3 regions of the Thermostichus sp. MS-CIW-30 genome follow, and region 1 is predicted to be linked to each of the others. Evidence: riboswitches for the same ligand, from Rfam matches in the RefSeq annotation. Region 1 holds a riboswitch; each other region holds the start of a gene.

Region 1 (10,469 bases):
AACAGGTGGCGGATCGGGTGACTGCCTGGTTTGTGCCGGCAGTGATCGGGGTGGCAGTTCTAACTTTTGTGCTCTGGTGGGTGTTGGCGGACAACCTGACGCTGGCCTTGGTGAACACGATTGGGGTGCTGATCATCGCCTGCCCTTGCGCGCTGGGGTTGGCAACCCCCACCTCGATCCTGGTGGCCACGGGACGAGGGGCAGAATTGGGGATCCTGGTGAAAAGTGCCGACAGCCTGGAATTGGCCCACCACTTGCGCACGGTGGTCTTGGACAAAACCGGCACCCTGACCGAAGGTCGCCCTACCGTCACCGATATTTGGGCTAATGGCTCCTCTCCCCTGACGGTGTTGCGCCTGGCAGCGGCAGTAGAGCGGCACTCGGAACACCCTTTGGCCCAGGCGGTGGTGCAGAAAGCCGAAGCCGAAAAAATTGTGATCCCTCCTGCCTGGCACTTTCAGGCAAGGGTAGGCAGTGGGGCAGAAGCCTGGGTGGAAGACCAGTGGATCCGCATCGGTCGGCTGAGCTGGCTACAGGAGATGGGGATCCCTTGGGATCCCTCTTGGTCAGAGCGGGTTCAGAATTGGGAAAGCCAGGGCAAAACGGTGATCGGCGTAGCCCAATCCCAGAGCCTGGTGGGGCTGCTGGCCATTGCCGATCCGCTCAAACCCACCTCTCCTGAGGCAGTGCAACAGCTGCAACAGATGGGTCTAGAGGTGATCCTGCTAACCGGGGATAACCCCACCACGGCCCAAGCGGTTGCCCGGCAGGCAGGCATTCAGCGGGTAATTGCCCAAGTCCGTCCGGATCAGAAGGCCGCTTACATACGCAGCCTAAGACAACCGCGACGGCGGGTGGCGATGGTGGGAGATGGCATTAACGATGCTCCGGCTCTGGCAGAAGCGGATGTGGGGATCGCCATCGTTACGGGTACGGATGTGGCAATGGCCGCCAGCGATATTACCCTCATGTCGGGAGATCTGCGGGGAGTCGCCACTGCCATTCAACTCAGCCGGGCCACCCTCAACAACATCCGCCAGAACCTCTTCTTCGCCTTTATCTACAATACGCTGGGGATCCCGATTGCCGCTGGGGCGCTCTATCCCTTTACAGGCTGGCTGCTCAACCCCATGCTGGCGGGGGCAGCCATGGCCCTGAGTTCCGTTTCGGTGGTCGCCAATGCCCTGCGCCTGCGACACTTTCAGCCCCCCAGACCAGCGGGCCGGCGTTAGGCCCTCTCCCAGGGGCAAGGGGGATTAGCGCGGCAACAGTTTTGCTGCCCTTTGAGCATGAGTCTGCCGTACCGCTCATGCCTCAGGGCTATCTTCTGGCAGGCAAGAACATCCCCCCCGGGAGCTTGGTGAATGGCAAGCGGCAAGCTAACCTAAAAGGCTCAGGCAGACTGGGGAAAGCGCGGTGCAAGTCCGCCACTGTGACGCAACTGTGATGGGATCCCTCCCTCAGCCAGAACACCCACCTGCCGTTGTCCTGTACCCCTTGCGATTCACAAGGAACGGAGTTTTTTGTGTTGAATACCCTCAGTGTTTCCCCTCCCCTTTCGGTTGGGCAGCTTGCTTCTCCTTCATTGCCCCTATTGCTTATCGGCCACGGATCCCGCGACCCTGAAGGGCGGCAAGCCTTTCTGGAGTTGGCCCAAGTCTACCAATCCCTCACTCCCCATCGACCGGTGATCCCTTGTTTTCTGGAGCTGACCCAGCCAACCATTGCCCAGGGGGTAGAGCAGTGCTTGGCCCAAGGGTGGCAGGAGATCGTGGCCCTGCCGCTGTTGCTGTTTGGGGCCCGCCACAACAAGTTCGATGTGACGATGGAATTGGATCGCCTGCAGGCCCTCTATCCCCAGTTGCGCATTCGTTACGGTGGGCCGCTGGGGATCCGCATCGAGATCCTGCAACTGCTGCGAGACCGATTGGCTGCTCTGATAGCTGCCCAACCGCAGCGGATCCCAGAAGCAGAAACCGTGCTCCTGTTTGTGGGTCGCGGCTCCAGCGATCCCGAGGCCAATGCCGAAGCCTGTAAACTGGCCCGGTTGCTTTGGGAAGGATCTGGGTTTGCCGCTGTGGAAACTTGCTTTATCGGCATTACCCATCCCCGCCTGCCCGTGGGATTGGAGCGGGCCTTGTCCTGGCAGCCGCGCCGGGTGATCGTGCTGCCCTACTTTCTGTTTACGGGGGTGTTGGTGAAAAAAATCGAGGCGGCAGTGGAGAAACAACGACAACGACAGCCGGAAATCGACTGGCTGATGCTGCCGGAATTGGGCCTTGTGGATACGGTGCTGCACAGCCTGCAGCAACTGGAGCAGGAAGCCCTGCAGGGCCAAACCCCGATGAACTGCCACCTGTGCAAGTTTCGCCTGGCCGTGAGCGCAGAGGTCAGAGCTGGGCATACCCATCACCATCCTCACGAGCATCATCACCACCATCACGGGCACGGATCCCATCACCACCCTCATTCTCACCATCACCCTCAGCACGGCCACACCCACGCAGCGGCTGGGGATCCCTGGGCCCAATTAGAGGGCTACCACCAACGGGCTTGGCAGGTGCCCTAAGAGGGAAACAGAGGCTGCTGGCGGGATAAACTGAGTGCAGACAGGCCATTTTTGAACCTGGTTTTCCCGCTCTAGCGGTTGTGATGACGAAAAAACGATGATGCTCTCCCGCTCCTCTTGGGTTTCAGGTGCCGCTGCCGCGGGGAGCGGGATCTTTGTTTTCGCCCTGGTGGTGGGGCTGCTGGATCAGATCCTGCCCACCCTGCCCAAGGTTTCCTTATCCTTGGCCGGGATCCCTGGGATCCTGGCTGGAATTGGGTCTGCCTATGGGGTTTGGCAGGTGGTTCAGATGGGTCTGCAGTCGGCTTCCTGGAGCGACTTTCGAGAATCGCTGGTGGCGACCCTGTCTCCCTTTGATCCTGCCGATTATGGCGGCAACCCTCGGCAACCCGAGGAGGATTCTCTCCCTTTGCAGTCGGTTGACGAGGATCCTCAAACCCAGATCCGCGATCGACAAATTCTTGATCAAGCTGAGCAGCAGACGGAAACTGAAACCGAAGTAAGCGAACACACTCAAGTAAGACTGCAGGGCGAGCAGCACCAGGATCAAGCTTCGCAGGCCAAGGCCCAACAGTTGCAGCCCCTACAAGAATTGTCATCACCTTCTTCCCCAAGCCCTGAGTCGGCAAAACCCACACCAGAGCCAGAGCTCAACCAAAAACTTCGCCAACTCCAGATGCAGGTCGCCACTCTGAAAATAGAACTGGAACTCCAAGAAATCCAACTGCAGCAGTTGGAGGTGAGGCGGACTCGGCTTCAGCAGCAGAAGCAGAAACTCAAGCACGTTCTGCGTCGCACGGCGTCCGAAAATCAAAGGCTGCGCTTCTTACAGGAGCAAAAAGCCCGGCAACTGGAGCAAACTCAGCAAGAGCTGCAAGCTTTGCGGGAGTCCTACCGCGCCTTGCAAGTTCTACAGGAAATAAGCTTCACCCTAACCCAAAACCTATCTCACAAAATAGCCGAAACGGAACCCTCTAAGCCCTCCGGCTAGCCGAAGTCTCAACTCACCCGTTTCAGGACAAATACACTCCCCTCGCTGCCCCGGCCCATCCGCAAATCTTCATCCAAATAGGTGATATCCAGCCAACCCGTTGGCTCGCGGCGGCGGATATCGATTTGAATAGCCGGGATCCGCTCCGGAGCCCGCTCGAGCAAATAGAGAAAACTCTCGATCTCGTAGCTCATCAAAGCTTGGGATCCGAGCACCAATCGCTCGAAAATCACCCTCACCCGGCGCTCAGATTCGGGGTAAAAGCGCGCTGATACAGCCAAGACTCCCCGTGGCATCCAAGCCTCCAGCCAACCGGATCCCTGGATCTCCGCCACGTTGAAGACCCGTCCAGCTTTGGCCCGAATACACTGGTAGATCTCGCCGGTGGTCAAAAAAGGCAACTGTGCCAGCCGCAGCAGAGCTGTGCTGGTGGTAAAGAGGGTGAGCCAGTTCCCCTCCAACCCTTCAGGGGCCGATGTTGGCTTGGGGGTGGGGTTGAGCGCTTCTAGGACGGCAATTTGAGACAGGATCTGGGCTTGCTGCTCAGGGGAGACTTTCCGGCCCCGGTCGGTCGCCTCCAGCAGGTGCAGCAGAGCCGATTTTTGCTGAGCCAGGGCCATGAGCACACTCCAAGGCATCAACCCCATTTTAGAGAACGCCAGATCCGGCTGCCCTCAACCGTCTTCTTCTACGGGTTTCAGATTTAGATCTGCCACCTGCTCATACCCTAGCCCGGCCCGCACCACCAGCGGCTCGGATCCGGTCAAATCGATTACCGTAGAGACCTTGGCCCGGCGGGGGGCATCGTCATCCAGCACCAGATCCACCTGTTTTTCCAACTGCCGCATCTCTTCAGCCGCAAAGATCCCACCCTCATCCCAGGGGTCGCTCTCCCACTCCCAGGCTTGCCCAGAACTTAAGTCCAGGGATCCGACGGGATCCCCCCCCAGCTTGGCAGAGGTGGAGACAATTGGATTGCCCAACTCTTCCAGCAAAGCCTGACAAATGGCCGAGTCGGGCACCCGGATGCCGGTGGTTTTCCGCTTGGGATCCATCACCAACCTGGGCACCAGCTTGGTGGCCGGCAACAGAAACGTAAACGGGCCGGGGATCAGCCGCCGCATCAGCCGATAGGCCGAATCGGTTACCTGGGCATAGTGGGCAATGCGTGAGAGAGAAGGGCACAAAAAGGTAAGAGGCTTGTCGTTGGAGAGCTGCTTGATACGGCGTACCCGCTCCACTGCTTGTTTGTGGGTCACATCGCAGCCAATGGCATAGACTGTATCGGTGGGGTAAAGCATCACCGCCCCCTCCCGCAAAGCCGCCGCAATCCGCCGGATGGAACGGGCCTGGGGCTGTTGCGGATGCAGCTTAAAGTACTCGGCCATCGGGCAGATGGGAAGAGGTCAAGACTCGGAGCAGCTCCCCCCCAAAGGGTTTTCCACAAGAGGGCGAGGGGTCGGTGGCACCGACGCGGGCGGGGATCCCTGAGATTCGGGCCAGTCCTTCAGTTGTTGCATCAGGGCTTGGATGTGCAGACGGGGCAGATAGGGCCAGTCGCCGGCTTCTTCCAAATCCTGAAGCACCCGATACAGAGCTTGACGGGTGTTGGGCAAAGACTCCCGAAAGGCACCTTCCAGGATCGCGCGGTGCAACTCCTCCAGCAGCCGCAGGAGCATCAGCAGCTCCACACACGCTCCCGCCCTCGCCTGAGCCGCCTGTTCAACGGCCAACATAATCTGACGCAAATCCGGTGGCAGATCCTCCGCCGAGATATACATGGCCACTCGTCTCTGGGTTCTGGGAAGGCAGGGGCTTTCCCATTCTAAGATTCTTCTGCCTTAGGACTGGATGGCTCCCACAAGATCCAACTGCGCAGGCTGTTGGGATCCCCGACCCAGGCACTGCCACACCCGCTGCAAGAGGGGATCCAGCCCCTGCTTGGCAATCGCAGAAATGGTCACCACCGAAGTGCCGGCAGCAGCAGACAGCCTCTGGGCGCGCTCGGCAACCTGCTGGGGATCCAGAACATCGATCTTGTTCAAAACCAGGATTTGTGGCTTATCGATTAACCCGTGGCCGTAGGCGCGCAGCTCCTGCTGAATAACCTGGTAATCCTTGACGGGATCCGCCGCCGTGCCATCCACCAAATGAATCAGTACCCTGGTACGCTCCACATGGCGCAAAAACTCATGGCCCAGCCCCACCCCCAAGTGCGCCCCCTCGATCAGCCCCGGAATATCGGCAAACACCACCCCATCTCCCGATGGATGGGGCACCACCCCCAAATTGGGCTGCAGCGTGGTGAAGGGGTAGTCAGCAATCTTGGGCCGGGCAGAGGAGACCACCGAAATCAGAGTGGACTTGCCCGCATTGGGCAGGCCGACAATGCCCACCTCGGCAATCAACTTCAGCTCCAGGCGCAGGCGCACCCGTTCTCCCGCTTCGCCCTTGGTAAATTGGCGGGGGGCACGATTGTGGTTGCTCAAAAAATGGGCATTGCCTAAGCCGCCTTTGCCCCCACGGGCTACCAGCAATTGATCCCCCTTGCCCACCAGATCGCCCAACAATTCCCCCGTCTCCGCATTGAACACCACAGTACCGCAGGGCACCCGCACCAGCCGATCCGCACCACTGGCCCCGCTGCGATGGTTGGGCCCCCCTTTGGCCCCGTGTTCCGCCTTGATCACCGGTTGAAAGCGAAAATCCAACAGAGTTTGCAGGCCGGGATCGGCCACCAAGATCACCGAGCCGCCCCGCCCGCCATTGCCGCCGGATGGCCCCCCAGCCGGCACATACTTCTCACGGCGGAAGGCAATGATGCCATCCCCGCCATTTCCCCCTTGCACTTCAATTTCGGCTTGGTCGATAAAGTGCAATCGTTCTTCTCCCAAATCTTCTATCTTCCAGCTTGGCAAGATGCCGGAAAACTTGCCACAAAAGACGCTCCTCTAAGCTACGATGGTATTTCCCAGCCACATCCTCCCCAGGTGGGAAAGTGGAAGTGGGATCCTGCCAAACTCGATTGGCCTTCTACCCTTTATCCCGCGCAACTGATCTGTTACTGCACCCCTATGAGTCGATTCACTGCTGCCGATGTAGGTTTTACCACTGAAGACTTTGCCGCCCTTCTGGATAAGTACGACTATCACTTCAGCCCTGGCGAAATTGTGGCGGGTACAGTATTCTCGGTGGAGCCACGCGGTGCTTTGATCGATATTGGGGCCAAAACGGCTGCCTTTCTGCCGCTCCAGGAGATGTCGATTAGCCGCCTGGAAGACCCGCACGAGATGCTGCAGCCGGGAGAAACCCGCGAGTTTTTTATCCTCACCGAAGAAAACGAAGAGGGACAGCTGACCCTCTCCATCCGCCGCATCGAGTACATGCGGGCCTGGGAACGGGTACGGCAGCTCCAGAAAGAAGATGCCACCGTTCGCTCAACCATTTTTGCTACCAACCGAGGTGGAGCCCTGGTGCGGATTGAGGGGCTGCGGGGCTTTATCCCCGGATCCCACATCAGCACCCGCAAGCCAAAAGAAGAGCTGGTGGGCGAAGAGCTGCCCCTGAAGTTTTTAGAGGTGGACGAAGACCGCAACCGCTTGGTGTTGAGCCATCGCCGCGCCTTGGTGGAGCGGAAGATGAACAATCTGGAAGTGGGCGAGGTGGTGGTTGGCACGGTGCGGGGCATCAAGCCCTATGGTGCCTTCATCGATATTGGCGGCGTCTCCGGCCTGCTGCACATTTCCGAGATCTCCCACGATCATGTTGACACGCCCCACAGCGTCTTCAACGTCAACGACGAAGTGAAGGTGATGATCATCGAGCTAAATGCGGAGCGGGCGCGGATCTCGCTGTCCACCAAGCAACTGGAGCCCAATCCCGGCGACATGATTCGGGATCCCAAGCTGGTTTACGAGAAGGCTGAGGAAATGGCAGCCAAGTACCGTGAGCAACTGCTGGCCGCTAAGCAAGGACAAGCGGCAGAGGCCCCACCGGAAGTGGTGGAAGAGGAGCTGGAATACGCGGCGACGGCTGTGGAATGATCACAAACTTTGCGTATTTCTGCCTGCTACAAGGCTTAGCTAGGCCGCCGAGAAGCCCGGCCCTCTCTCGCTTTAGCGGCGCGGAGCGCTTTGCATCAGCATGAGTGCGGAAGTATGTCACGGCATGAGCCTTTGGTTCCATCAGTGTGAGTGGGGAGCTGAGGAGCGATCCATAAGCCCGTGGGGGCGGGGGCAGTCCAAATGTCCGAAGAGACGGGTACTGCTGCTGTGGCGAAGTAGGCCGACGGCGCTCACGCAGGGCTGCAAACCTGCGCCAGTAACGGGAATCCCCCGCTCCTGAGCTTGAGGAGATGGTCAAAGACTGTAGATCTGCCCATCCATGAGCAGATGGGTGATGCCTTTCTTTTGCAGTTGGGTGCGCACAATCTCCAGGATGTAGCCGGGAAACTGGATCACCCGGTAGGGCGGGTAGGTGTTGCTGCCCCGACGGCTCATTTCGGAAAAGCGACGGGCCACCTTGTGGTTGTCGAAAATGGGCAGCGTATTGGCGTTGTCGATCCCTTCGATGGGCAGGGATCCCGAGCCAAAGAATTCTTTGAGAGGGCGGGTGGTCAGTTCTTGGTAGCGGTCAACAACGACATAGCAGGTTTCCGGTAGGGTGAGCTCTTCCAGGGGTAATACCTGAATTTGATAGCTGGGATCGGTGAGGGGATCCTCTTCTGGCCCATCTTCATCTTCTAGGAGATAGTCAGGGTCGTCCTCATCTTCGTCCTCGTCTTCAAGGTCACGGTCTTCTTCGGTCTCTTCCTCCACATCCTCCAGATCTTCCCGAAGCCCAGCCGCCAACGGCAGTTCTTCTGGGGGCAGTTTTGGCAGAGACTCTGTTCCAGCGGTGTTATCCTCGCCTTCCTCGTTTGCGTTCGGCTCTGCGGGGGGCTCCGGCAAGGGACATGGAGAAGGCAACTCCGGCTCCAGCGGCAAAATCTGCTGCTCTGGGGCTGGGATCCCGCCAACAACAGCTTTTTCCCCCATGTCTTTGCGGCGGGCAGCCGAGCGTTTGAGATGGATCAACCGCTGATACTCATCGGCAGCGATATTTTCCTTCAACACGCGGGTGATGGTGGTGATGCTCACCTGAAATTGCTCCGCCAATTCGACGGCGGTCGCTGCTGAGCCGCGGTAGGCGCTAACAATTTGCTGTTGTTCTTGCTCTGAAAGTTTGCTGCGAGCCATCCCAGGTCACCCAATCCAAAAACCGAAAAAACTGAAGAGGATCCTTAGCCAGCGGCGGTTGCCCCACACACCCGGCTGAGGCCGGCAGCCAGCTGTTCCGGCTCCAGCCCTTTGCCAATCAACACAATTTTGGACAAGCGGGGCTCATCGGGATCCCAGTCCCGTTCCAGAAAAAGGGTTTGCCGCTGGCCCACCTGATGAAAGATAACCCGCTGCGGCTCATCCACAACCCACAGCACCCCCTTGGCGCGAAAAAGGGTCTCGGGCATGTCTTGTAGCCAATCGCGAAAAGCCGCCAAATCCAGCGGCTGCTGCAGTTGAAAGCTCACCGATTGGATCCCGTCTTCCTCGAGGTGATGGCTATGGTGGGCCTCAGTCTCTGCATTGGGGAGCCTGGGATCCCACAATTCCGGACGAAAGGCATGCACATCCAAGATGCGGGCCAAGGGCACCTGGGCATGGGTGGTGAGCAGGCAAGGGGCATCGGGGTTGTAGCGGCGCAGATCCAGAAGGATCCGCTCTCGTTCGGCTTCGCCGATTAAGTCCACCTTGTTGAGCAACACAATGTCGGCACTGCTGATCTGGTGGGCAGCAGTTTGCGAGCGCCGGAAATTCTGCCAGTATTCGGCCCCATCCACCAACGTCACCACACCATCCAGGCGCAACTCCTCATGAAAAGTCCTCTGCACAAATAGCTCCGTCACCTGCCTGGGATCCGCTACCCCACTGGTTTCCACCACCAGGTAATCCAACGCCTGGGCACGCTGCAGCAGCTCTCGGGCTGCCTGTTCAAAATCTTCTCGCACCGTGCAACAAAGGCAACCATTGCTGAGCTGCATCAGCCCCTCTTCGGGCAGATTGATCAGCTCTCCATCGATGGAAATTTCGCCAAACTCGTTGAGGATCACTCCAATGCGCAACCCATGCTCCTCCTCCAAGATGCGCTTGAGTAGGGTAGTCTTACCACTGCCCAAAAAGCCCGTCAAGAGGGTAACCGGAAGCTGAGTTTTCATTGCCAATTCGGTCTACAACCAACAAATCCTCTCTAGTTCCCCACAGGCTCTACCAAGAAAACTGGGTTTAAAGCCCCGCCCTTCCAGGGCAGCTTTGTACTACTTTATACGTTTGTTATAGTTATATGTGTTTGTTAGCAGGGGCAGGGTAGTCAACTGCTCTCGCCTACGGCGGCGCGGAGCGCTATAAAAACCCGACAGTCTCGCGACTGGATCCAACCTAAACTAAATAGGTTTTAGTGCTATCGCAGAACCAGGAACCAGAATCCCTTTCCTTCGGGCAGGGGGGATATCAACAGCTTAGCCTTAGACTTACAGTCATTTCGATTCAAACTAGGACACTTTGCCCACACCTAAACCGTTGGTCGCGTCGTCGCGTCAGCGTTGCGAAGCAATATAGGGGGCCAGAAGGCTTTTCTCAGTAGCTCAGGTTCCCCATCTTAACCTGAAACAACCATAACCATAATTTTGGATTCCACCCAATGGCAAGTCCAACAGAAGGATCGGCAGCTCAGCAAACGTCGGCGCCACTTCTCTGGGTGAAAGCCTCAACCACTCCCCTTGCCGAATGCAGACTGCTAACCCCGTTCGGATTTTGGGGATCCCTGTAGGCGGAGCAACTCGATGGGTAGGCCATCGGGATCGGCAATGAAGGCCAC
Region 2 (10,469 bases), on a different contig from region 1:
CGATTTGCGACTGGATTTGCTCGAGAGAACTGGCAGGGGCCAGGCATTTGTTGCCCCAGCACACCAGCCCTAGAGCTCCTTCCGGCAGAGGTTCGGTCTCGGTGGGGAGAGCAAAGACGGTGGTGGGCCAAGATCGTTGCTGAAAGGCGGGAATGGAATCGGCCTCCAGGGTGACTTTCACCCAATTGCTATACCAATCCAGTCCGGCAAAAAGGCTGGGGCAGGTGCGCGGCTGGGTGCTCATGATGTGGGCAAAGGTTTTCAAGGCCTGCTCTGCCCGCTCCAGGTAGTCCAGATCTCCAGTGAGGGCGGCAAGGCGCACCAGGTTGGCAATGGCCACCCCATTGGCTGCAGGGGTAGCGTTGTCCTGGAACTCCTTCTCTCGCACCAACAGCTCAGGGGCACTCTGGGCATCGCTGACAAAGTATCCCCCCCTGGCCGGATCCCACAGTTGCGTATCCATCTCCTGCTGGAGCTGGAGGGCAGCCTGCAACCAGTCTTGAGGGGTGGGATCCCCCACCAGGGGCAGGCAGGCTTGCTGCAAGTCCAACAGGGCCTTGATCAGCAGGGCGTAATCTTCCGATTTGGCGGGCACCTGAGCTGTGCCATCGTAGTTCAGGCGCAACAGGGATCCGGTCTCAGGGTGGCGTTGCCGGCTGAGGATGAATTGGGCTGCCCGCAGAGCCAATTGCAGATAGTCTGCGTTGCCGAACACTTGATAGGCCCGCGCCAGGCCGGAGATCATCAAGGCGTTCCAAGAGACGATCATCTTGGTGTCGGTGACGGGTGGGATCCGCCCCGGCCAGGATTGCAGACGGGCCGACTGGGCATCCACTGCCGGAGGGAAGGGAACTCGTCGCTCCGCAGAGCCATAGCGTGCCTGAAACAGATGGGTGGTCAAGGCGGCTTCAACTTCTGGCGGCAACGCTCCTCCCTGTTGGCGCTGCAAGACGATGCAGCCGGGCCGATCGGGGAAATTGCCCCCCGGCGATAGGTCAAACGCCTGCTGCAAGGCGCGGAAGGTTTCTTCCCCCAAGAGATCCTGCAGCTCCTGCCAGCGCCAGACGTAGAACTCTCCCTCTTCCGGCTCCCGATCCTCTGCCCGGGCAAAGCTGTCGGCATCTTGAGCGGCGTAGAAGTATCCGGCAGGGGCGGTCATCTCTCGCGCCACCCACTCCACCGTCAGCCGCACCGCCCGCTCGATGGCCGGATCTTGGATACCGTGCGCCCACAGATCGGAGAGAAACTCTAGGATCTGCCCGTTGTCGTAGAGCATCTTTTCAAAGTGGGGCACCGTCCAGGTGGGATCCACGGTGTAGCGGTGAAAGCCGCCGGCCACATGGTCGAAGATCCCTCCCAGCACCAAGGCCATGCCTCGCTCTTTGGCCCGTTCCAGAGCGCTCATGGAGCCGGGGATCCCTTCTGGTGGGTCGAAGCGGGCCGAACGCAATACCAACTGAGCGTAGGGCATCATGGGAAATTGCTGCACCGCCCCGGCATTGGAGAGCAAAGGCTGGATCTTGGGGATCCCAGAGCGCAGCAGGTCGGCAGGAATGTGGTCTTCCGGCACTAAGTCGCTGAGGGTGGTCAGAGCCGTCAAAATCTGGCCTTTCATCTCCTCTATTTTTTCCTTTTCCTGCCGGTAAAACTGCAGGATGCGCTGCAGCAAGGCCAGAAACCCCGGGCGGCCAAAGCGGGGCTCTACAGGAAAATAGGTGCCGGCGTAAAAGGGCACCAGGTCATCGGGCGTGAGGAAAACATTGAGGGGCCACCCCCCCTGCCCGCTCATAAGCTGCAACGCCTGCATGTAGATGCTGTCGAGATCGGGCCGCTCCTCGCGATCCACCTTGATGGGCAAAAAATGGGCATTCAAAAAGGCGGCAATTTCAGGGTTGGAAAAAGCCTCGCCCTCCATGACCGTACACCAGTGGCAACTGGAATAGCCGATGGACAGAAAAATCGGCCTATCCTCGGCCCGCGCTTTCTCCAGAGCTTCTGGGATCCAAGGCCACCAGTCCACCGGGTTCTCGGCGTGCTTGCGCAAATAAAGGCTGGAACTTGTGGCGAGGCGATTGGCCATGAGTACACCCTCTCACCCTTTTTGCTTTTCAGGCTAGCGCGTCCTCCTCCCAAGGCAGAGCCAACCCACTGTTGTTCAAGATACACTCACCCAGGATCCCTGTCGGTCAAGCCTGCTCCTGCTCGGCAGCCGGGACTAAAAACTCCAGAGGGCGCCCGTGTAAAACCAAGGTGGTGCTGGGATTTTCCACAAAGCCGATTCGCTCGTAAAAGCCACGCTGATGGGTTGTGAACAGGTAGATGCGCTCCACCGACTGCAGGTGGGGATGGCTGATCAGGGTTTCCACCAACTTGCGCCCAATGCCCTGACGTCGGTAATCGTGATCAACCACGATATCCCAGAGGACGGCTCGGTAAACCCCATCGGAAGTGGCGCGGCCAAAGCCAATCAGGCGCTCCCCATCCCAGGCGCTGACCACCGGATGGCTGTGGGCAACGGCCCGCTCCATCTCCTGCCGCCGGCGATTCTGCGCCCAAAAGGCGTTGCGGTTCAACAGCAGGAGAAGTTGATCCAGATCCAGCTCGCCCCGCTCCAGAGAGAAGCGAATGTTGCGGTTGTCCACCGGCTGACGAGAGAGGGCGATGACAGGCTCAGGAGAGGGATCGGGCATGAAGAAAACCTTTGCAGCAGTGAGGGTTGGCAAGGGGAAGTTCAACAAAACGCTTAGGCCTGACAAACTGAGGCTAGCTGGCCGAGGCACCTTCGGCGGTTGGCCCCGCATGCTCCAGGGCATAGGCCTTGAAGCGCTCCAGGTCCGCCTGGATGGTGCTCTCCACCACTTTGCCCACAAACAGGCCATCCAAGATTTTGCCGAGGATCCCCGGGAGCTTGTAGGCCACCGACAGCTTCACAATGGTACTGCCTTTGCGGTCGTAAAAGCGCAGCGCGCCCCGATTGGGCAGCCCCTCCACCGAACTCCAGCCGATGTGTTGGTGTTTCACCACCGTGTGGGTGCGGGAGATCCAACTGAAGGTGAGGCCGCGGGTATCCAGTGTCCACCGGGACAGCTCCTGATCCAGCAATTCCACCGAGCGGATCCACTTCATCCAGCGGGGCATGAGGGTGAGGTTGGCCCACAAATCCCATACCTGCTCAATGGGAACAGGCACCTCCACCTGACAGGTATGCTCTAGCCAATCTGACTCTGACATAGGGCCTCCCACGCAACACCCAGCAGAAACACAAACCATCCAGGGGCTTGGCCACAACGCCTCGGGACGGGATCCCTGCCTTTACAAAATTTTATATCGACCTAAGATAGCATTATCGGCCTCGTGAAAGTTTGGGGCTCTGCGCTTTTTGGCAGCCCGGTTTCTTTTTCGAGCAAGTTGCGGCTGCCCCCCATGAGGGCAATGCAGAAGGCAGGTATCATGATTGCCATCTGCAAGCTCCACTTGCAAAGGTTCGGTGCATCCACTCGGTTGACTTGACGGAACGACCTCACCATGGTTTCACAATGGAAACAGCATCTTAAGAACTACTTCGTGGCGGGGTTGCTGGTGGTGATCCCTCTGGCAACTACCATTTGGCTGACGGTGGAGGTGGCCACCTGGAGCATTGGCTTTCTGACCAGCATTCCGAAGCAGTTCAATCCCATCCAGGGTTTGCACCCGATCTTGATCAACCTCATCGATCTGGCGGTGGGCCTGTTGACGCCGATTGTGCTCATCCTGTTGATTGGCTTCATGGCCCGCAACATTGTCGGCCAGTGGCTGCTCAATCTCAGCGAACAGTTGCTCCATGCGATTCCGGTGGCGGGGCTGGTGTACAAGACCTTGAAGCAATTGGTCAGTGTTTTGTTTGCCCCCAACAATCAGCGCTTTCGGCGGGTGGTGCTGGTGGAATATCCCCGACCAGGAGCTTGGGCGCTGGCCTTTGTGACGGGCACCATTCAAACTCCCATTCGGCCCGATGGGCCGCAGCGCTCCCTTGGCCTGTTTGTGCCCACCACCCCCAATCCAACGACGGGCTGGTACGCCATTGTGCCGGAAGACCAGGTGGTGGAAGTGTTCATGCCGGTGGAAGATGCTTTTAAGATGCTCATTTCCGGCGGCATTGTCACCCCTGAGAGTTTTGAAGCGGGGCTGCAGCGGCGAGAAGGAGCTTTGGCCGTGACCATGCCCAGTTTGCGGGAGCTGGTGGAGCAGGAGCGGGTGGCAGGATCCCCCAGGGCTGACTCGGTGGGCTCTGAGGTAGGTTTTGAGACTGAAGGGATCCCTTAATCCTGCTTTCCTGTCCCTGCAGAAGGGCCGGGCTGCCAGAGCTGGTATTCTTTGGCCTGTTCCAAGCGCACATAAAAAGGCCGCATTTGCCGATCCAATGCCTCCACTTGCTCGGGGGAAAAGGCTTTCCAATCAGCGCGGCTGGCCCAGCGGAGGATGAGGTGGACAAGTTCAGGATCCTGCTGATCCAGCCAAACTTCTTTGCCCAGAAAACCCGGATGCCGGCGCAGGGCGGATCCCCAAACCCGCTCGTCTTGCTCAAGAAAGGCTGCTTGCCCACCGGGAGGAACCCGGAAGCAGAGATGTTCGATGGCGATAGGGCCGGGCGGGCTGGGGCAGGTCGACATAGGAGCAGAGGCGGCAAAGTTAAAGATGGGCCCTCTCAAGACTCCAGGGGGGAAGCAGTCAATCGTTGCAGGGTGGGAATGAAGTCGGGGTAGGAGATGCGGGCACAGTCGGCTCCCCTGAGGAGGGTGGATCCCTGCGCTCCTAGAGCTGCCACCATCAGGCTCATGGCGATGCGGTGATCCTCGTGGCTGTCGACCTCGGCCCCGTGAAGAGGGATCCCTCCCTTGATTTCCAGGCCATCAGGATATTCAGTGACCTGGGCTCCCATGCGGCTCAGCTCTTGGGCTATGGCAGCCAGACGGTCGCTTTCTTTCACCCGCAGCTCTGCGGCATCGCGAATCACCGTGATCCCCTCGGCAAAGGCCGCCGCCACCGCCAAAACCGGGATCTCGTCGATCAGGGTGGGGATGAGATCGCCGGCGATGGTGCAGCCGCGCAAGCGGGCCGAACGCACCCGCAGATCTCCCAGGGGCTCGCCGGCCATTTCCCGGAGGTTCTCAATTTGGATGTCAGCCCCCATCTCCTGCAACACCCGTAGTGCACCGGTACGGGTGGGGTTGAGGCCCACATCCCGGAGCAGCAATTCGCTCTCGGGCACAATGGAGGCGGCCACCAGCCAAAAGGCTGCCGAGCTGATATCTCCCGGCACCTGAACTCTCTGGCCCACCAGGCGGGATCCCCCCACCACGGCCACGGTTTTCGCCTCTGGATCCACGTGAATGTCGGCTCCGAAGGCCCGCAACATCCGTTCCGAGTGGTCCCGAGAGAGAGCCGGCTCGGTGACTTGGGTGGTGCCTTCTGCCAGCAGGCCCGCCAGCAAGAGGCAGGATTTCACCTGCGCCGAAGCCACCGGGGAGCGGTAGTGAATGCCCTTGAGGGATCCCCCTTGTACGGCCAAAGGTGCCAACGTCCCACCGGCCCGTCCCCAAATGCTGGCCCCCATCTGCCGCAGCGGTTCTACCACCCGCCCCATGGGCCGCGAGCGCAGGGAGCGATCGCCGGTGACGGCAAAAAAGCGCCCGGCCTGGCCAGCCAGGATCCCCAGCATCAGGCGCAAGGTGGTGCCGGAGTTACCTGCATCCAACACGTCTGCCGGTTCTTGCAGCTGGCCCAGGCCAACTCCCCGAATGCGAACACACTCGCTGTTAAGCTCCGAAATATCTGCCCCCAGCGCCCGAAAACAGGCTGCCGTCCTGCGGGGATCCTCTCCCAGCAACAGCCCTTGGATGGTGGTTTCTCCTTCGGCCAGGGATCCCAGCATCAGGGCGCGGTGGGAAATGGACTTGTCGCCGGGGATGCTCACTTGGCCGCGCAGGCCCTTGGCCGGCGAGAGAGTGAGGATATCGGTAGAAGAAGAGTGAGTCAACACAGCAACTCTGATGGCAGACTGGGCAAAAGCGGCAGCAGTCTCATCTTACTCAGGCCCGGACTCATGCCCCAGAGATCTTACCAGGGATCCCAAGACAGCCTGTCTTTTGACGGCAACCCCTCTTTTCCCAGAGGATCACCTTAACAACATGGATTCCTCGGTCGGGGCCTGGCCTCGGCCTTTTTTTTTTGCAGATACTGAACTTTGTAGCAGCAGAAATAGAACCCCCGCAGACCGTGCTTGGCAAGGTGTATCAACACGACTCTGTTTTGACCGAGGAGGTGATGGCCTACCTGCAACCCCAGGGGGGCGGCACTTTTCTGGATGTGACGTTGGGAGGGGGTGGGCACAGCTTGGCGCTGCTGCGGGGGGGAGCTGCCCGAGTGGTGGGGTTGGATCGGGATCCGGCGGCTCTGCAGGCGGCGCAAGCGCGTTTTGCAGCAGAAGGGATCCCCAGTAGTCGCATCCAACTGTGGCACCTCAATTTTGCCGATTTCGATCTGCAGCAGCATGGCTTTCGGGATGAGCAGGGGCAGGGGATTCCCTTCGATGGCATCGTGGCCGACTTGGGGGTGAGTTCGCCGCAACTGGACTGCCCTGAGCGGGGATTTAGCTTTCGCGGAGAGGGGCCGCTGGATATGCGCATGGATCCCAGTACAGCTCAGGAGACTGCCGCCGATTGGGTTAATCATCGCCCGGTCGAAGAGTTGATCGAGATTTTCACCCGTTACGGCGAAGAGCGATTTGCCCGCCGCATTGCCCATCACATCGAGCAGGCTCGTCCCCTCGCCACAACTACCCAGTTGGCCCAGGTGGTTTGGCAGGCGGTACCTCCGGCAGCTCGGCGAGGCCGCATTCACCCGGCCACTCGGGTCTTTCAGGCGTTGCGCATTGCCGTGAACCGAGAACTGGAGGCTTTAGAAACCTTGCTGGCCCAAGCTCCCACTTGGTTGAAACCCGGCGGCAGGTTGGCCGTGATCAGCTTCCATAGCCTTGAAGATCGCCTGGTGAAATGGGCCTTTCGCAGGGATCCCCGTTGGCAGGTGCTCACCCCCAGGCCCTTGTCCCCTTCCGAACTGGAACGGCAACGCAATCCACGGGCCCGCTCTGCCAAACTGCGAGTGGCTGCCCGCAGCAGTCAGATGTAGGTTTAGGTTGGTTCTCCCGCTCTCAAGAGATCGGCTACCGTGAAGCGGACAGCTGTCCTGCTGAGGCCGGGAATCGGGAGAAGGGGGTTGCTATTGGGGGATGCGGGGAACTAGGGTGAAGCGGAACCGGCAGTCCTGCACCGTCGGATCCCTTGGTGTGTGTGAGGTTAAGCCCTATGGTTAGCCAGCCTTTGAACGCAGGTCTTGATCGTCCCAAAAGCCCTCGTCGCCACAGACAGCCTTCTGCTCTGAGCCGACCCCTCTCCGGTACAGTTCAAGCCAGCCGCACCCAGCCTTTGGATTTGAAGTTGAAATCAGCCCATCCTCGCAGCCAACATTCGGCTTGGGCAGAACACCTAGCTTGGTGGAAGCAGATCTCCACAGGGATGGCTATCCTCTCTGGGGTTTCAGTGTTAAGCCTTTACAGTTGGACTGTGCATACCCAAAGCCGGTGGAGCCAGCGTTACCAGGTGTGGCAGCAGATGCAGCGCAACGAACGACAGTTTCTGCTGACTCAAGAATCCATTGCCAATTCTCTGCGGGAAATTGCCGACCGCTCCGAAATGGTGCCGCTGGTACCGGATCGGATGATCGAGGTGCCGATTGCCTCTCCCAGCCAAGTTAAACCGGATCCAGCCCACCAGACGACAGCCCCGCCTGAAATCGAAAAAGCTCCTCTTTTCTACCCGGTTGGGTACTAGTCCAATGAATCCCGTGGACAGCAGCCAAGCCACTGCTCCCCTCTTACTCTCCCAAAGGCTGTGGATTTTGCAAGATCTCAGCGTATCTCTATCCTCCCTATCCTTCAAATTCTTCAAAAGTCAAGGGATCCCTGGGCCTCGCGATCTGGAGTAGCAGCGGGCTATCCTTCAACTGCTTACAAAGCAGTGAAGAAATCTGGCCTAAATGGGATGTGGCCCATCCGAAGCCCTGGGATTGCCGTTGGGATCCCGTTCACCCCTGGAGATGACATCCCCCCTGGCAGGATAGGAACTCCAGAGCAGGGGATGTATGATGCCTAGCACGGCTTTTTCGGAGCAATCGCAGAGAAAGCTGTACCGACAGGTTGTCCTGGGGATCAGCCAGGGCATGTAAAGGGGAAAGTCCGGTGCAAATCCGGCGCTGTGCCGCAACTGTGATGGGCTTGGGCTAGACCCATGCCCTCAGTCAGGATGACCGCCTGCGGTTCTGGCTCGTCTTTCTTCCGCGTCGCACGGAATCAGGAGCTTCAAGAAAGAAAATGAATCCCATTCTAGGTCTCAGCCTGGCGCTGGGGGGTCTTGTTTTGGGGATCCCAGCGTGGGCGCAGCCGGCGGCCTCTTCACCTTCAGCTCAAGAGGTGTTGGAAACCGGTGTTAGCGCCGAGATTTTAAATCAACCCGTCACCACACCTTTTCGCCGTCCTGGTTTGCTGCGGGATTCTTCCCGCCCGGTTTACGTCATTACCCGCCAGCAAATTCGAGAGCAAGGGGCAAGAACGGTTCAGGAGGCCCTGCGCTACCTGCCCGGGATCCTCAGCGACGGCACGGCAGGAACCCAGTTGGGAGCCCTTAGCTCCCAGTTTATGCGGGGAGGACGAACGGCCCAGGTGTTGGTGCTCTTGGATGGCCGCCCCATTAACGACCTGGGCTTTTTTGGCGGGTTCGATCTGTCTCAGATCACTACAGATGTGGTCGAGCGTATTGAGATCTCTCCAGGTGGGGGCTCCACTTTGTATGGATCGGACGCGGTTGGCGGGGTCATGAACATCGTAACCCTGGAGCCAAAGCCGGGATCCGAGACCGTGCTGGAAGCGGCTATCGGCAGCTACGGCCTCAACGAGCAAGGGATCCAGAACCGCGGCCAGGTGCAGGATCTGGGCTGGGTGGTCAGCTATCGCCGTCTGCAGAGCAACAACGACTTTCCTTTTGAAATTAGGCGTTTGGGCAAAGCCGGCAGGCGGGAAAACTCGGCGGTGGAGTACCACAACCTACAAGCCAAACTCACCTGGCAACTGGCAGAAGGCCAGGTCCTAACCGGAAATGCCCTTTATCTCAATAAAGCGTTTCAGGTGCCCGGCAGCACCGAGTTTCCCTCCCCCGATGCAGTGCAAAACACCAACGACCTGCTGTTAGATCTCAGTTGGCTGTGGGATCAAGAGAGGGGATCCCTGCAAGCTAGGGTATTTTTTGACGACCTCAACTATCGCTTCAGCGCCCCACAAAGCCAGGGATCCCGGGATGAGATCTCGCGAACGGGGTGGGGATCCCAACTGCAATACACCTGGAAGGCTGCTGAAAACCTGGAGCTTACTCTAGGAGCAGACTACCGATCCATTTCAGCTCGCAACACCACCTTCTCCTTTGCCAGGGGATCCACCAACGTCAACTATGACAATACCGTGAACCAAGGGGCCCTCTTTGCCCGCCTGGATTACAGGCCACAGCCCAACTTTTATCTCAACTTAGGTGTTCGCCAAGATTCGAGCAATCTGGTCAACGGTTCGGCCACCTCTCCTGCCGCAGGGATCCGCTGGGTTTTGGCAGAAGGCACCACCCTGAGGGCCAATTATGCCGGCAGCTTTCGCACCCCCTTGATCTCAAACTTATTCTTTCGTTTGCGGGGCTTTTTTGAAGTCGACGGCAACCCCAATTTGCGCCCGGAGCGGGGAGAGAGTTTTGACATTGGCCTGGATCAGGCTCTGGGAGATTTTGGCCTGCTGCGCTTGACCTTTGCCCATAACCGCATCCGCGATGGCATCACCTTTGTCAGCACCGGCCCGAGCAGGGGAACCTACGAAAACATTGAGCTCGTGGAATACACAGGCATAGAAGCAGCCCTGGATTTGCGATTGGGGGAAAACTGGACTCTTTTTGCCAACTACACCCTGAACGATCCCATCATCCGCTCGGCGCTGGATCCCAAAGCGGTTGGCAAACAGCTAGCCTTCGTGGGAGCAGACAGCTTCAACCTGGGCCTGAGCTACCGCGATGCAGAGGATCGGTATGCCTCAGTTTTCCTGCATCACATTGGCACTTTCTTTACCAACAACGCCAATACCCAATCTCTGCCCGGCTACACCAACCTGGCTCTGCGGGGAGGGATCCCGGTTGCAGAAAATCTCGCTCTCGAGGTGGGAGTCGATAACCTGCTGGATGAGCAATATGAGGTTTTCCCCGGCTACCCAGGAGTGGGTCGCACCGTTCGGCTTAATTTAAGGGGCCAATTTTAGAGCGACTTGAGGCTGACTTTTAGCTGTCTAACTCACTGCTGAATCCTTGGCCAAGACATTGAGATCGTCTTTGCCTCTTCTCACACCCTTT
Region 3 (10,469 bases), on a different contig from region 1:
AACCTGCTCTGGCCCCGCAATGGGGAAAGGGATCTGCGCCTCAACTGGGATGGCTCCCCACTGGGCACAGATGTACTGCAATGCCTGACGAACGGCCCCGTAACCGTGATTGGTGCAGGCGATCTGATCCTCTGGCCGGAACCGCAGCGAGCGCAAAACGGCATTGACCCCGCTGGTGGCATTTTCCACAAACACCAAATTTTCGGGTTCGGCCCCGACGAAATGGGCCAGTTCTGCTGCCGCCGCCCGCAAGGCTCGAGGAAGTTCCTCTCCCATAAACTGCACCGGCTGAGCCTCAAGGCGTTCCCGCCATACACTCTGGGCCTGCAACACCTTTTTCGGGGTCGCGCCGTAGGAGCCGTGATTCAAAAAAACGACCTGCGGATCCAGTTCCCACAACGAGCGTTCGCAAAGTGGCGCACAAGCACTGAGGGCAGAGCTAAAGCGAGGAGAAGTGGATCCCATATTGGAGAAGAAAGGCATGGTTCACTCCCTCTGTCCCTGGACGATGCAGGAAAAAGATGGGGGAATTGCTGCGATCTGTGTGAGGGGTTTGCTCAGAAATCCGAAGATATCAACACCTATCAACACCGCTGATGTGGAGACCAATGGCATCTCGACTGAATGTCGGAACCTAAGGCTCTTTGAGACGGATTCTCTTAGGTTGATCTATTGGCCGTCACCCAATTCTGGGCCGAGATCCGAGAGAGGGGCAATTTTGCTGAGCTTGATTTTAGAGTTGCTGGCAGCAAATTGCTGTAAAGTCCACTCGTTCTTAAACAGAAGAACGGGCCTGTCTTGAATGTCTTTAACAACTAGGGTGTTAAACAAGCTGGGAATATTCTCCAGCGCCTTCCAGCCGTTCTCGACCCAGCGAGCCAGTGTGTAGGGCAACATCTCCAGTCGGGTTTCGACGTTGTATTCACTTTCAAGGCGATACTGCAAAACCTCAAACTGCAACTGGCCCACCGCTGCCACAATCGGATCCCGTTTGGAATCGTCGATAGAGTACATGATTTGTACAGCCCCTTCTTCCCGCAGTTCCGCTACCCCTTTCTGGAACTGCTTAAACTTGGAAGGATTGGGATTCTTCAAGTAGGCAAACAGCTCAGGAGAAAAGCTGGGGATCCCGGCGTAGCGCAGCTTCGGGCCGGTGTAGATGGTATCCCCAATGGTGAAGATGCCGGGATTATTCAGGCCGATCACATCCCCAGGGTAAGCTTCATCGATGGAGATGCGCTCTTGAGCAAACAACTTCTGGGGATAAGATAGACGAATGGGACGATTGAGGCGGGCATGGTTGACCACCATATCCTTCTCAAACTTGCCGGAACAGATGCGCACAAAAGCAACGCGATCCCGATGGCGGGGATCCATGTTGGCCTGCAGTTTAAAGACGAAGCCCGTAAACTCAGGATGTTCGGGCGGGATCAGTCCGGCAGTGCTCTCGTGAGGCATTGGCGGTAAGGAATACTCCAAAAATGCATTGAGGAAAAGCTCCACCCCAAAATTGGTCATGGCACTGCCGAAAAAGACCGGGGTTTGTTTGCCAGAATGCACCTGTTTTAGATCCAAGGTGGGCATGAGACCATCCAGCAGTTCCAGCTCTTCCTTGAATTGGTAATACAAGTCCTTGTCGATCAACTCCTCAATTTGCGGATCCCCAAGTTTAATAACGGTATCTTGAACTCTTAGCCGCCCCCCAGATACCCGCTCAAAGAAATGAAACTCCTGAGTTCGGCGGTCAAATAGCGCAGTAAACCGCTCGCCTGAGCCAATTGGCCAGTTGACAGGATAGGGCTTGAGGCCCAGTTCTGTCTCAATTTCATCCATCAGCTCCAAGGGATCCCGGCTTGGGCGATCCATCTTGTTGATAAAGGTAAAAATCGGTAGTCCCCGCATCTGACACACTTCAAACAGCTTGCGGGTCTGGGTTTCCAACCCTTTGCCGGCATCTTCCAGCATCACGGCATTGTCAGCCGCTGCCAGGGTGCGATAGGTGTCTTCGCTGAAGTCCTGGTGGCCGGGAGTATCCAGCAGATTGAGACGAATGTTGCGGTAATCAAATTGCAGGACGGTAGAGGTGATGGAAATACCCCGCTGCTTTTCCAGTTCCATCCAGTCGGAAGTGGCCCGCTTTTGCGCCCGACGGGCCTTCACAGCTCCCGCTTCTTGAATGGCCCCCCCGTACAACAGCAGCTTTTCGGTGAGGGTGGTCTTCCCGGCATCGGGGTGGGAAATGATGGCAAAGGTACGCCGTTGCTCTACAGCTTTGGTCAAATCAAGATCTTTCATCAACTGTTGCCGCTCCACTACAACCTGGTCGTTTTAAAGAAGATGACGTTGCAATGCTGTCCCCTAAACGATGGGAGAAATAGGGAGAAGATAGAAAAACAAAAGTGAGAAGTAGGGTGAATAATGCACTTGATGATAATGGGCTTGGGTTGCCGCCAGGTAGCGAGGGGGAGAGAGCACAGGCCGAAAAGCGCGAAAAGCCAACAGAACCATTTTGACCCTAGCACAGGAACAGGGATCCCTGTTGTCTGGCATACTGGCGGAGATCTTGAGGGGGAATTTCCCAGGCCAACCGGCCAGAACTCAAAGCAGATGCTGCTCGTTGTTGTTGCGCAACGCTGACGTGAAGAGCAGTTGCTCAATCGTGGCAATGGTGAAGTTTTGGCTGATCACCAGCCGCTCGACGCGAATGCGGTGGGCTTGCAGGAGGCAATCTTGCTGCAAGGGCTTGGGCAATTGTTCCCAATGATCCAGCAGGACTTCCAGCAAAATCTCGCCCGGTAGCCCGGTGGCGCTTTCCAGGGATCCCAGCTTTTCTACCCTCTCGGCAGACCATTTGAGGGTAAGCTTTTGCAGGCCCAGTTGTGCATCCAGAGCCTCGCGGGGATCCGACTGGGCAGTGTGCCCATGATAGGCGCCATTGCGGCGAACCCCATTGCCGGTGCCGGCGGTAGCAGGGGGCAAAAGCTCGGCTGGCCCTTCGGTTGGCGGTGGAGTACCGGCCCATTTGGCCGGACTGACCTGGGGTGGGGAGACAACCCTTTCCACCTCGACCGGAGCGGGCGACAAGTTGGACAAGGGATCCGCATCCCGAGAAGGAGCTTCAGGTGTGGAGAGCACACTGGCCAGGAGAGGCATCCGTCCTGCGTCTGGTGGGGTTGTGGCAACCTGGCACAGAGGGGACGAGGCGGCGGCAGATGGATCGGGCTCAACATCTAATGCCGCAGGGTGAGGCAGATCCAGGGAATCCGTCCCCCTGTTGTCCTCTGGACGGTGCGGAGCCTCAACGCCATCGGCAGCCGTAGGTGCAGGTTCCATCGGCTCTGGCTGCTTATTCACCCCCATGCGCGAGAGCAGATCCGCCTTGGTGGGGCCGGTGGGCAATTTTTTTTGGGAGGCTTCTTGGCAGTAGCCATGTTAGCGGGCCTCCAGCACAGCCTTGAGGATCTCGCGATAAGGTTGGGCCAGGAGATCTTCCCCTGCCTCCGCCAAGGACCAGCCCATGCTGTTGGTTTGCTGCACCACTGTACTTTGCCGCACCGGCGTGAAAATGGGGATCCCTTGCATCATTTCCGCCAAGGCTTCCACCGCGGCCCGCGACATTTTGGTGCGGTTGTTGCCCACCCACTGTTCCCGTGTGGGGAGCACCCCCAAAAACTTGGGCACATGAAAATCCAGCTCTTCCAATTCTTTCAACAGCACCAGGGTACTTAGGGCCCCCATCACCCCCTTTTGGGTACACTCCGTCGGCACCACCAACAGATCGGCGCTGAGAATGCTGTTGTAGGTGAGCAACCCTTTCGAGGGGGGGCTGTCGATGACCAAAAAGTCATACTCCGGCAAAATCGGTCGCAAAGCCCGCTTCAAAAACAGCTCCCGCCCCGGCTCCATCACGATCGCATCCATAGCCCGCGAGAGACTGTAATCGCTGGGGGCCAACCACAGCCGCTCCTGGCGATCCTCATTCAACGGCGGACGGATAATCTCCCGAATGTGAACCCGATCCGCCCCCGGCAAAATCGTCTCGGCAATGGTGGCCGACTCCGACAGATCCGTCCAGCCCATCCACTGGCTCAGGTTGCCCTGTGGGTCAAAGTCAACAGCCAGCGTCTTGCCATGCTCGGCCAGCATGATGGCCAAGTTGAGGGCGGCTGTGGTCTTTCCGGATCCCCCACTCAAACAGGCAACGGTGATGACAAGCGCCGTTCTGCCAGACATGAGTTATCCCCTCGTAGCCCATCCCCTAACACTATAGCTAGGGTTAAGCAACAGTGTTCACACTTCAGGTAGGGATCCCGCCGCTGGGAATGGCCTACAGGGATCCAGCCGCTGGGAGCTGAGCTTCCTCAGTTCTTTTCGATCCTCGGATTGAATTCTCAGAGGGAAGACACAAACCGGTGCAGCCGCTGCAGCCCTTTTTCGAGGGTGGTGCGATTGGCAGCATAGGAAAGGCGAATGTAGGAATCTGCCCCAAAGGCTACCCCCGGCACAGCAGCCACGTGGTGTTCCTTGAGCAGCTGCCGGCAAAACTCCACCGAACTTAACCCGGTTTGGCCGATGTTGACAAACACATAAAATGCACCTTCTGGCTCCGGGCAAGTCACCCCCGGCAAGGTGCGGATCCCGTCCAGCATCAGATCTCGCCGCTGCCAGAATTCTTGGCGCATTTTTTCCACAGCTGCTGCCGATAGGGGGCTGGTCAGGGCTTCCAGAGCACCGTACTGGGCGAAGGTGCAGACATTGGAGGTGCTGTGGCTTTGCAGGTTGATGGCCGCCTCGATGATGGGCTTGGGCCCGGCCAAGTAGCCCACCCGCCAGCCGGTCATGGCGTAAGCTTTGGCGAAGCCACTGCTGAGAATCAGGCGCGGCATCAAGTCAGGGCAAAGGGATCCCAGGCTGATGTGGCGGGCTTGTCCATAAACCAGCTTTTCGTAGATCTCGTCGCAGATCACGTACAGATGGGGGGCGGAGAGGATCACCTCTGCCAGAGCTGCCAGCTCGTGCTGGTGGTAAACGGCTCCGGTGGGGTTGGCCGGCGAGTTGAGAATCAGCAGCTTGCTGCGGGGGGTGAGGGCCTGGCGCAGTTGGGCGGCGGTGAGCTTGAACCCCTGGGCCTCTTCCGTCTGCACCTGCACAACCTTTGCCCCTGCCAAAATGGCAATTTCGGGGTAGCTGACCCAGTAGGGAACAGGTAGGATCACTTCATCGCCGGGATCCAGCAGCACCATGGCCAGGTTAAACAGGGTTTGCTTGCCGCCGTTGCTGATCAGGATTTGGTCGTGGCTGAACTCCAGGCCGTTTTCCTGCCGCAGCTTGTCGGCCACTGCTTGGCGAAGAGCGGGGAGCCCGGCAGTGGGGCCGTAACGGGTTTTGCCCTCTTCCAGAGCACGGATGGCCGCGGCCCGAATGTGGTCAGGTGTATCGAAATCCGGCTCGCCTGCGCTCAAGCTACACACATCCAGCCCCTCTGCCTGCATGGCTTTAGCCAGAGCCGAAATGGATAGCGTGGGGGAAGGGGATAGATGGGCGACCCGTTGGGACAAGCCGGCAGCAGACACCATCGGTTGGGAAGCTCTTTGGTTTATTTTAAGGTTCTCAAGCGGGGCCAATCTAGACAGCTAGGCTACTGCGGTCAACAGGCGGGTACCATCCACCAACAGCAGTTTGTTGCCCTCTCGCTCTGCCAACAGATCCCAAAACTCGCCCGCCACAGCTCCGGGCAAGAACCCTTCCAAGCGCAATTGCAGAGGAGCAAATTGCTTGGTTCCCTGGGGCTTGCGCCGCACGGTCACCTCAACAAAGCCATCGTGGGGCTCGACAATGCCGCGGATGTTAAAGCCTTCCTCTGTGTCCTCAGGGGCAGGCAAAAACGGTTCTTCTTCCCACTCTGGGTCTTGCTCCTCTTCCGGCAGGGCCAGGATGCGGATGATGCTCAAGCCCAAAGCCCCCCCTGAACGCGGCTGCGGCTGCACGTAGTACCAGTAGGTATGGCCGCTCTTGATGCAGTGCTCGAAGGGGCCGAGAAGCTCGGCGCGTCCGGGGGTAGCCGGATATTCTGCTCCGTCAGAGGCAACCAAGGTTGCCTGCGCATAAGTCTTGGGGATCGATTTCAGGGATCCCTTAATCAGGCCCAAAGCGCGGAACTGGTAGGGGTGGGCGGGAGGAGGCAATGGGTTCATGGCGGCCAGATCTTGGAAAGCCAGGGAAGTAGAGTCCATCATCTTATCCTATGGCGATCCTCAGATTGGAATATCCAGGGCTTTCCTCAGCATCGCCTCCAGCTCATCGCCCTGCCGACTTGCGCACCGCGATCAAGCTGCTGGTGGTGCCCAGAAAAACCCCCATCCCCAACAACATCGACGGCAAGAGCCAAAACTCCAGTTGGCTGCGATCTGCCTGCATCACCTTGAGGAAGGGCAAGGCAATCAACTGCTCCAGCAGCTCCTGCAGCAACTGCTGGGATCCCAAGATCAATCCCCAAGCTCCCACTGCGCTGATCACCCCAAACAGGCACCCTTGCAAAATAAAGGGCAAGTAAATCCAGGCTGCCGTCGCCCCCACCAATTGCATCACCTCGATCTCCCGCCGCCGCGCCATGACGATGAGGCGAATGGTGGTGGTGATGACCGCCACCGCTGTCAGGGCCAACACGCCGGTAATGGTCAGGGATCCCAGCCGTAGCATGTCCTGGAGCTGGGCCAGTTGCTCCACAATGCGGTCGCCGTAGTAGACCTCATCCACCCCTTCCAGTTGGCGAATCTGCTCCGCCACTTCCCCCAAGGCTTCGGTGGAATCCGCCTTAACCCGCAGAGCATCCACCAAGGGGTTCTCCCCCAACTGGGTTTCCATGGCCGCCTCGTCTTGGATCCCCATCTCGATCAAGAGGGTGCGCCAAGCTTGGTCTTTGGTGATGACCTTCACCTCGGCCACATGAGGCAGTTGGGCAACCTGGGGTTGCAGCTCCACCCCCTGTCGTTCCGGCTCCAGATAGACGGAGATCTCCAGTTGTCCCCCCAGAGACTGCACCGTTGCATCCACACCCCAGGACAGCTCAACGCCGATCCCCACCAGGAACAGCAACACCAGCAGGGTGCTCACCGCAGCCCAGTTCAGCCAGCCCCCCCGCCGCAACCCCAAAAAAGTCTCCTGTAGGAGATAGCGGATTTTATTGAGAAATCGGGAGAGAGATTGCATGCTGTTCTCCATCCAACAATCAATGGGCTCAGACCCTTGCCCCCTGGAGCTCAACAGAGCCTGTGGAGAGCAAAATAGGGATCCCGGCAGCCCTCAGCGCAGATCATACAGGCGCCCTCCCTCCATGCGCACCACCCGGTGGCCGGCCCGCTCCACCAGATAGGGGTCATGGCTGGTCATGATGACGTAGCGGCTGCAGAGCCGTTCCAGGAGAAAGCGATCATGACTGATGACCAAAAGCCCCATCTGATGTGCCCGCCCATAGGCCAAGACAGCTTGCCAGATCAGGGCTTGGGTATTGGCGTCGAGCATGGCTGTCATCTCATCTGCAATCAAATAGCGAGTTTGTGGGTTGAGAACCCGGGCGATGACAACCCGCTGCAATTCTCCCCCGCTTAGCTCATGGGGATAGCGGTTGAGCCAACTGGGGGAAATGCCTAAGGTGTGGAGAACCTCTGGCTGGGGAGGAGGCCCTTCCCGCAAGACCTGAGCTATGCGCCAGTGGGGGTTAACGGCCTGCTCTGGATGTTGAAAGACAAGCTGCACTGGACAGTACCCTCGCCGAGGCAAAGGCTGCCCTGTCACACTCACCCGACCTTGGCTGGGGGTAAGGTAGCCCGCCAGCAACTTGGCCAGAGTAGTTTTGCCAAAACCAGAGGGAGCCATCAGCCCTACGACTTCCCCAAGTTCTACTTGAGAGCAATGCAGGGGGGGAGGATGCTTAGAGGATTCCGATGACTTCCTGCAAGACCGCTGGGTGAAAGGTGAGGTCTGGTAGCTCCAAAGGCTGCTGGCTTGGTGATGATTGAAGCACTCTACTCCCGTCTCTGAACTTCGTGATACGATGTAGCTCAGCTATCGGTTCTGACGGGGATCAGCCGCCAGAGGAAACGGGGAAAGAGCAGTGAGAATCTGCCGCTGTCCCGCAGCTGTGATCCGGTTTAGGAGAAGTTCTGCAGCAAATCTCTAGAGTCATTCGCTGCCGATCCAGATCTTGTCCCCCAAAACCGTGTCAGTCAGAATGCCCGCCGATGGTTTTTCTAAACTTCACAACATCTGCGAGGTACAGATGGTAACTGTCTTGGCTTTAGCTCGTTTCTGCTTTCGTTATCCTGAGCATTTTCCCGGCGTTGCTCCCACAAGCTTTCGGTACTCCTCAGCAGTAGAAATAAGTCCAAGAACCCAAGCAAGACTCTGAGCCAGTTGGCCGGGAGAGAGTAAATTTTGGGTGCTGTTGCACCAAGATCTATCAAGATCTATCAAGATCTACAGCCCGCCTACGCGAAGGAAAGAGTGAGATGTCAGGCTTCCTGACTTCAATTGGTGGCTGGCAAGTAGCCACTGCGATCGCTGGCTGCGTTGAGTATCTTTTTTGCGCAAAAGGCAGTGTTTTGTTGGGGTTCCAGAGGCAAGAGAGGAACAGCCGGTTTCTTCCTTGGCGGGCGGGATCCCAGTTGAGGGCGAATTGAACGCAGGAAAATTAGAAAACTCAGTATTTGGGATGGCACACAACATGACTGCACAAACCATGACATTGGGGTATGCCCGCATGGGCAAGCGCCGCGAGCTCAAAAAAGCTTTGGAAGGCTTTTGGAGTGGTGCCCTAGGGTCAGAGGCTCTGCTGGCTACCTTTTGGGATTTGGAGACTCAAGCCTGGCAGACTCAGCTACAAGCTGGGATTGATCACATTGCGGTAGGGGATCAGACTCTCTACGACCATGTACTGGACTGGGCCACCTGGCTGGGGCTGATCCCCTCTCGGTTCCGAGGTCTGTCGGGTTTAGACCGCTACTTTGCCATGGCGCGGGGGCGGGAGGGCCTGCCGGCTTTGGAAATGACCAAGTGGTTTGACACCAACTACCACTACTTGGTACCCGAAATTGAGCCGGAAGCCGATCCCAGTCCTAACTTTGGGGATTTTTTGGAAAGAGTTCGGCGGGCCCAAGGGATCCTAGGGGAGCGCACCAGCCCCGTTGTCCTCAGTCCAGTGACTTTGCTCTGCCTTAGCCAGCGATCTGGGGATCTGCGGGCGGACTTGGAAAAGCTCCTTCCTCTGTACCGGGATCTCCTCCAGGAGTTAAAACAGCTGGGGATCCCAGAAGTCCAGATTCACGATCCCATTTTGGTTACCAGCCAGGGAAGTGGCCTGCGGGAAGCTGTGGAAATGAGCTACCGCCAGTTGGCAACCGCCGGGATCCCTGTCCACTTGGTCACCTACTTCGATGACCTGGGGGAGACTTACCCCTGGGTGGTGCAACTGCCGGTGGCCGGCATTAGCCTTGACTTTACCCGTGGCCACACCCTGGATCTGGTAAGAACCTATGGCTTTCCGGCTGACCAGATCCTAGGTGCTGGCGTAGTGGACGCTCGGAATGTCTGGAAGGTTCAGCCTGAGACCGTCTTGGCCAGCCTGCGGGAGCTGCAGGGGGTAGCTCCCAACCTACGGGTGCAGCCTTCCGCTTCGTTGCAATTTGTGCCCCACGACGCTGCTCTGGAAGCCCAGTTGCCAGAACCCCTCAGAAATGTCCTCAGCTTTGCCGAACAGAAGCTGGCCGAAGTAGCTCTCCTGGCGCGAGCCCTCAACGGCGAAGACACTGCTGCCCAGCAGGCGGAAATCCAGCAGCAATGGCAGAGCTTTGCGCAGTTTAGCCCCCCCAACCCCCAAGTGCGCCAGGCTTTGGCCAACCTCAAGCTCCAGGACTTCGAGCGATTCCTGCCCTACGAGCAGCGCCTAAGTCGGCAGGTTCAGCTACCACCTTTGCCCACCACCACCATTGGCTCCTTCCCCCAAACTCCAGAGGTGCGGCAGTGGCGAGCTAAGTACAAAAGAGGGGAGGTTTCGCAGGCGGAGTACGAAGCAGCCATTGACGCTGAGATTGCCAAGTGCATCCGCATTCAAGAAGAGATTGGCCTGGATGTGTTGGTGCATGGGGAATTTGAGCGCACCGACATGGTGGAGTACTTTGCCCAGAAGCTGGAAGGCTTTGCCTTCACTGAACACGGCTGGGTGCAGAGTTACGGCAGCCGCTGCGTGCGCCCTCCCATTCTCTACGGCGACGTGGTTCGCCCCCAACCCATGACAGTGCGGGAATTCCAAGTAGCCCAGTCCCACACCCAAAAGCCGGTGAAAGGCATGCTCACGGGGCCAGTGACTATGCTCAACTGGTCCTTTCCCCGTGTTGATATTCCCCGGCGGGAGCAGGCTTTGCAGATTGCCCTGGCCTTGAGAGCCGAAGTGGCAGATCTGGAAGCGGCTGGAG

What was found. A riboswitch is a leader RNA that binds a small molecule or an ion and turns the genes downstream of it on or off. The one in region 1 is predicted to bind cobalamin.
Region 2: another riboswitch for cobalamin. It lies ahead of ACVWXW_RS02800 (TonB-dependent receptor plug domain-containing protein); the one in region 1 lies ahead of ACVWXW_RS06780 (sirohydrochlorin chelatase).
Region 3: another riboswitch for cobalamin. It lies ahead of metE (5-methyltetrahydropteroyltriglutamate--homocysteine S-methyltransferase); the one in region 1 lies ahead of ACVWXW_RS06780 (sirohydrochlorin chelatase).

What each region holds. Positions count from the first base shown of each region.
Region 1 is NZ_JBSRZW010000011.1:47,851-58,319, forward strand. It holds gene ACVWXW_RS06775 (heavy metal translocating P-type ATPase) at 1-1,232, shown strand, start outside; cobalamin riboswitch at 1,360-1,495, shown strand; gene ACVWXW_RS06780 (sirohydrochlorin chelatase) at 1,526-2,569, shown strand; gene ACVWXW_RS06785 (hypothetical protein) at 2,667-3,560, shown strand; gene ACVWXW_RS06790 (PAP/fibrillin family protein) at 3,569-4,180, opposite strand; gene ACVWXW_RS06795 (L-threonylcarbamoyladenylate synthase) at 4,235-4,948, opposite strand; gene ACVWXW_RS06800 (hypothetical protein) at 4,967-5,341, opposite strand; gene obgE (GTPase ObgE) at 5,402-6,439, opposite strand; gene ACVWXW_RS06810 (30S ribosomal protein S1) at 6,635-7,603, shown strand; gene ACVWXW_RS06815 (hypothetical protein) at 7,919-8,797, opposite strand; gene ACVWXW_RS06820 (CobW family GTP-binding protein) at 8,842-9,810, opposite strand; gene ACVWXW_RS06825 (VOC family protein) at 10,389-10,469, opposite strand, start outside.
Region 2 is NZ_JBSRZW010000004.1:57,004-67,472, reverse strand. It holds gene ACVWXW_RS02840 (thioredoxin domain-containing protein) at 1-2,080, opposite strand, end outside; gene ACVWXW_RS02835 (GNAT family N-acetyltransferase) at 2,187-2,690, opposite strand; gene ACVWXW_RS02830 (SRPBCC family protein) at 2,764-3,231, opposite strand; gene ACVWXW_RS02825 (DUF502 domain-containing protein) at 3,526-4,302, shown strand; gene ACVWXW_RS02820 (TIGR03792 family protein) at 4,299-4,649, opposite strand; gene aroA (3-phosphoshikimate 1-carboxyvinyltransferase) at 4,685-6,019, opposite strand; gene rsmH (16S rRNA (cytosine(1402)-N(4))-methyltransferase RsmH) at 6,256-7,167, shown strand; gene ACVWXW_RS02805 (hypothetical protein) at 7,344-7,868, shown strand; cobalamin riboswitch at 8,213-8,365, shown strand; gene ACVWXW_RS02800 (TonB-dependent receptor plug domain-containing protein) at 8,408-10,378, shown strand.
Region 3 is NZ_JBSRZW010000037.1:7,825-18,293, reverse strand. It holds gene ACVWXW_RS13110 (aminotransferase class V-fold PLP-dependent enzyme) at 1-399, opposite strand, end outside; gene ACVWXW_RS13105 (peptide chain release factor 3) at 670-2,295, opposite strand; gene ACVWXW_RS13100 (hypothetical protein) at 2,599-3,399, opposite strand; gene ACVWXW_RS13095 (ParA family protein) at 3,433-4,233, opposite strand; gene ACVWXW_RS13090 (pyridoxal phosphate-dependent aminotransferase) at 4,392-5,576, opposite strand; gene ACVWXW_RS13085 (hypothetical protein) at 5,634-6,236, opposite strand; gene ACVWXW_RS13080 (cell division protein FtsX) at 6,298-7,209, opposite strand; partial or broken gene ACVWXW_RS13075 (ABC transporter ATP-binding protein) at 7,303-7,905, opposite strand; cobalamin riboswitch at 8,052-8,256, shown strand; gene metE (5-methyltetrahydropteroyltriglutamate--homocysteine S-methyltransferase) at 8,723-10,469, shown strand, end outside.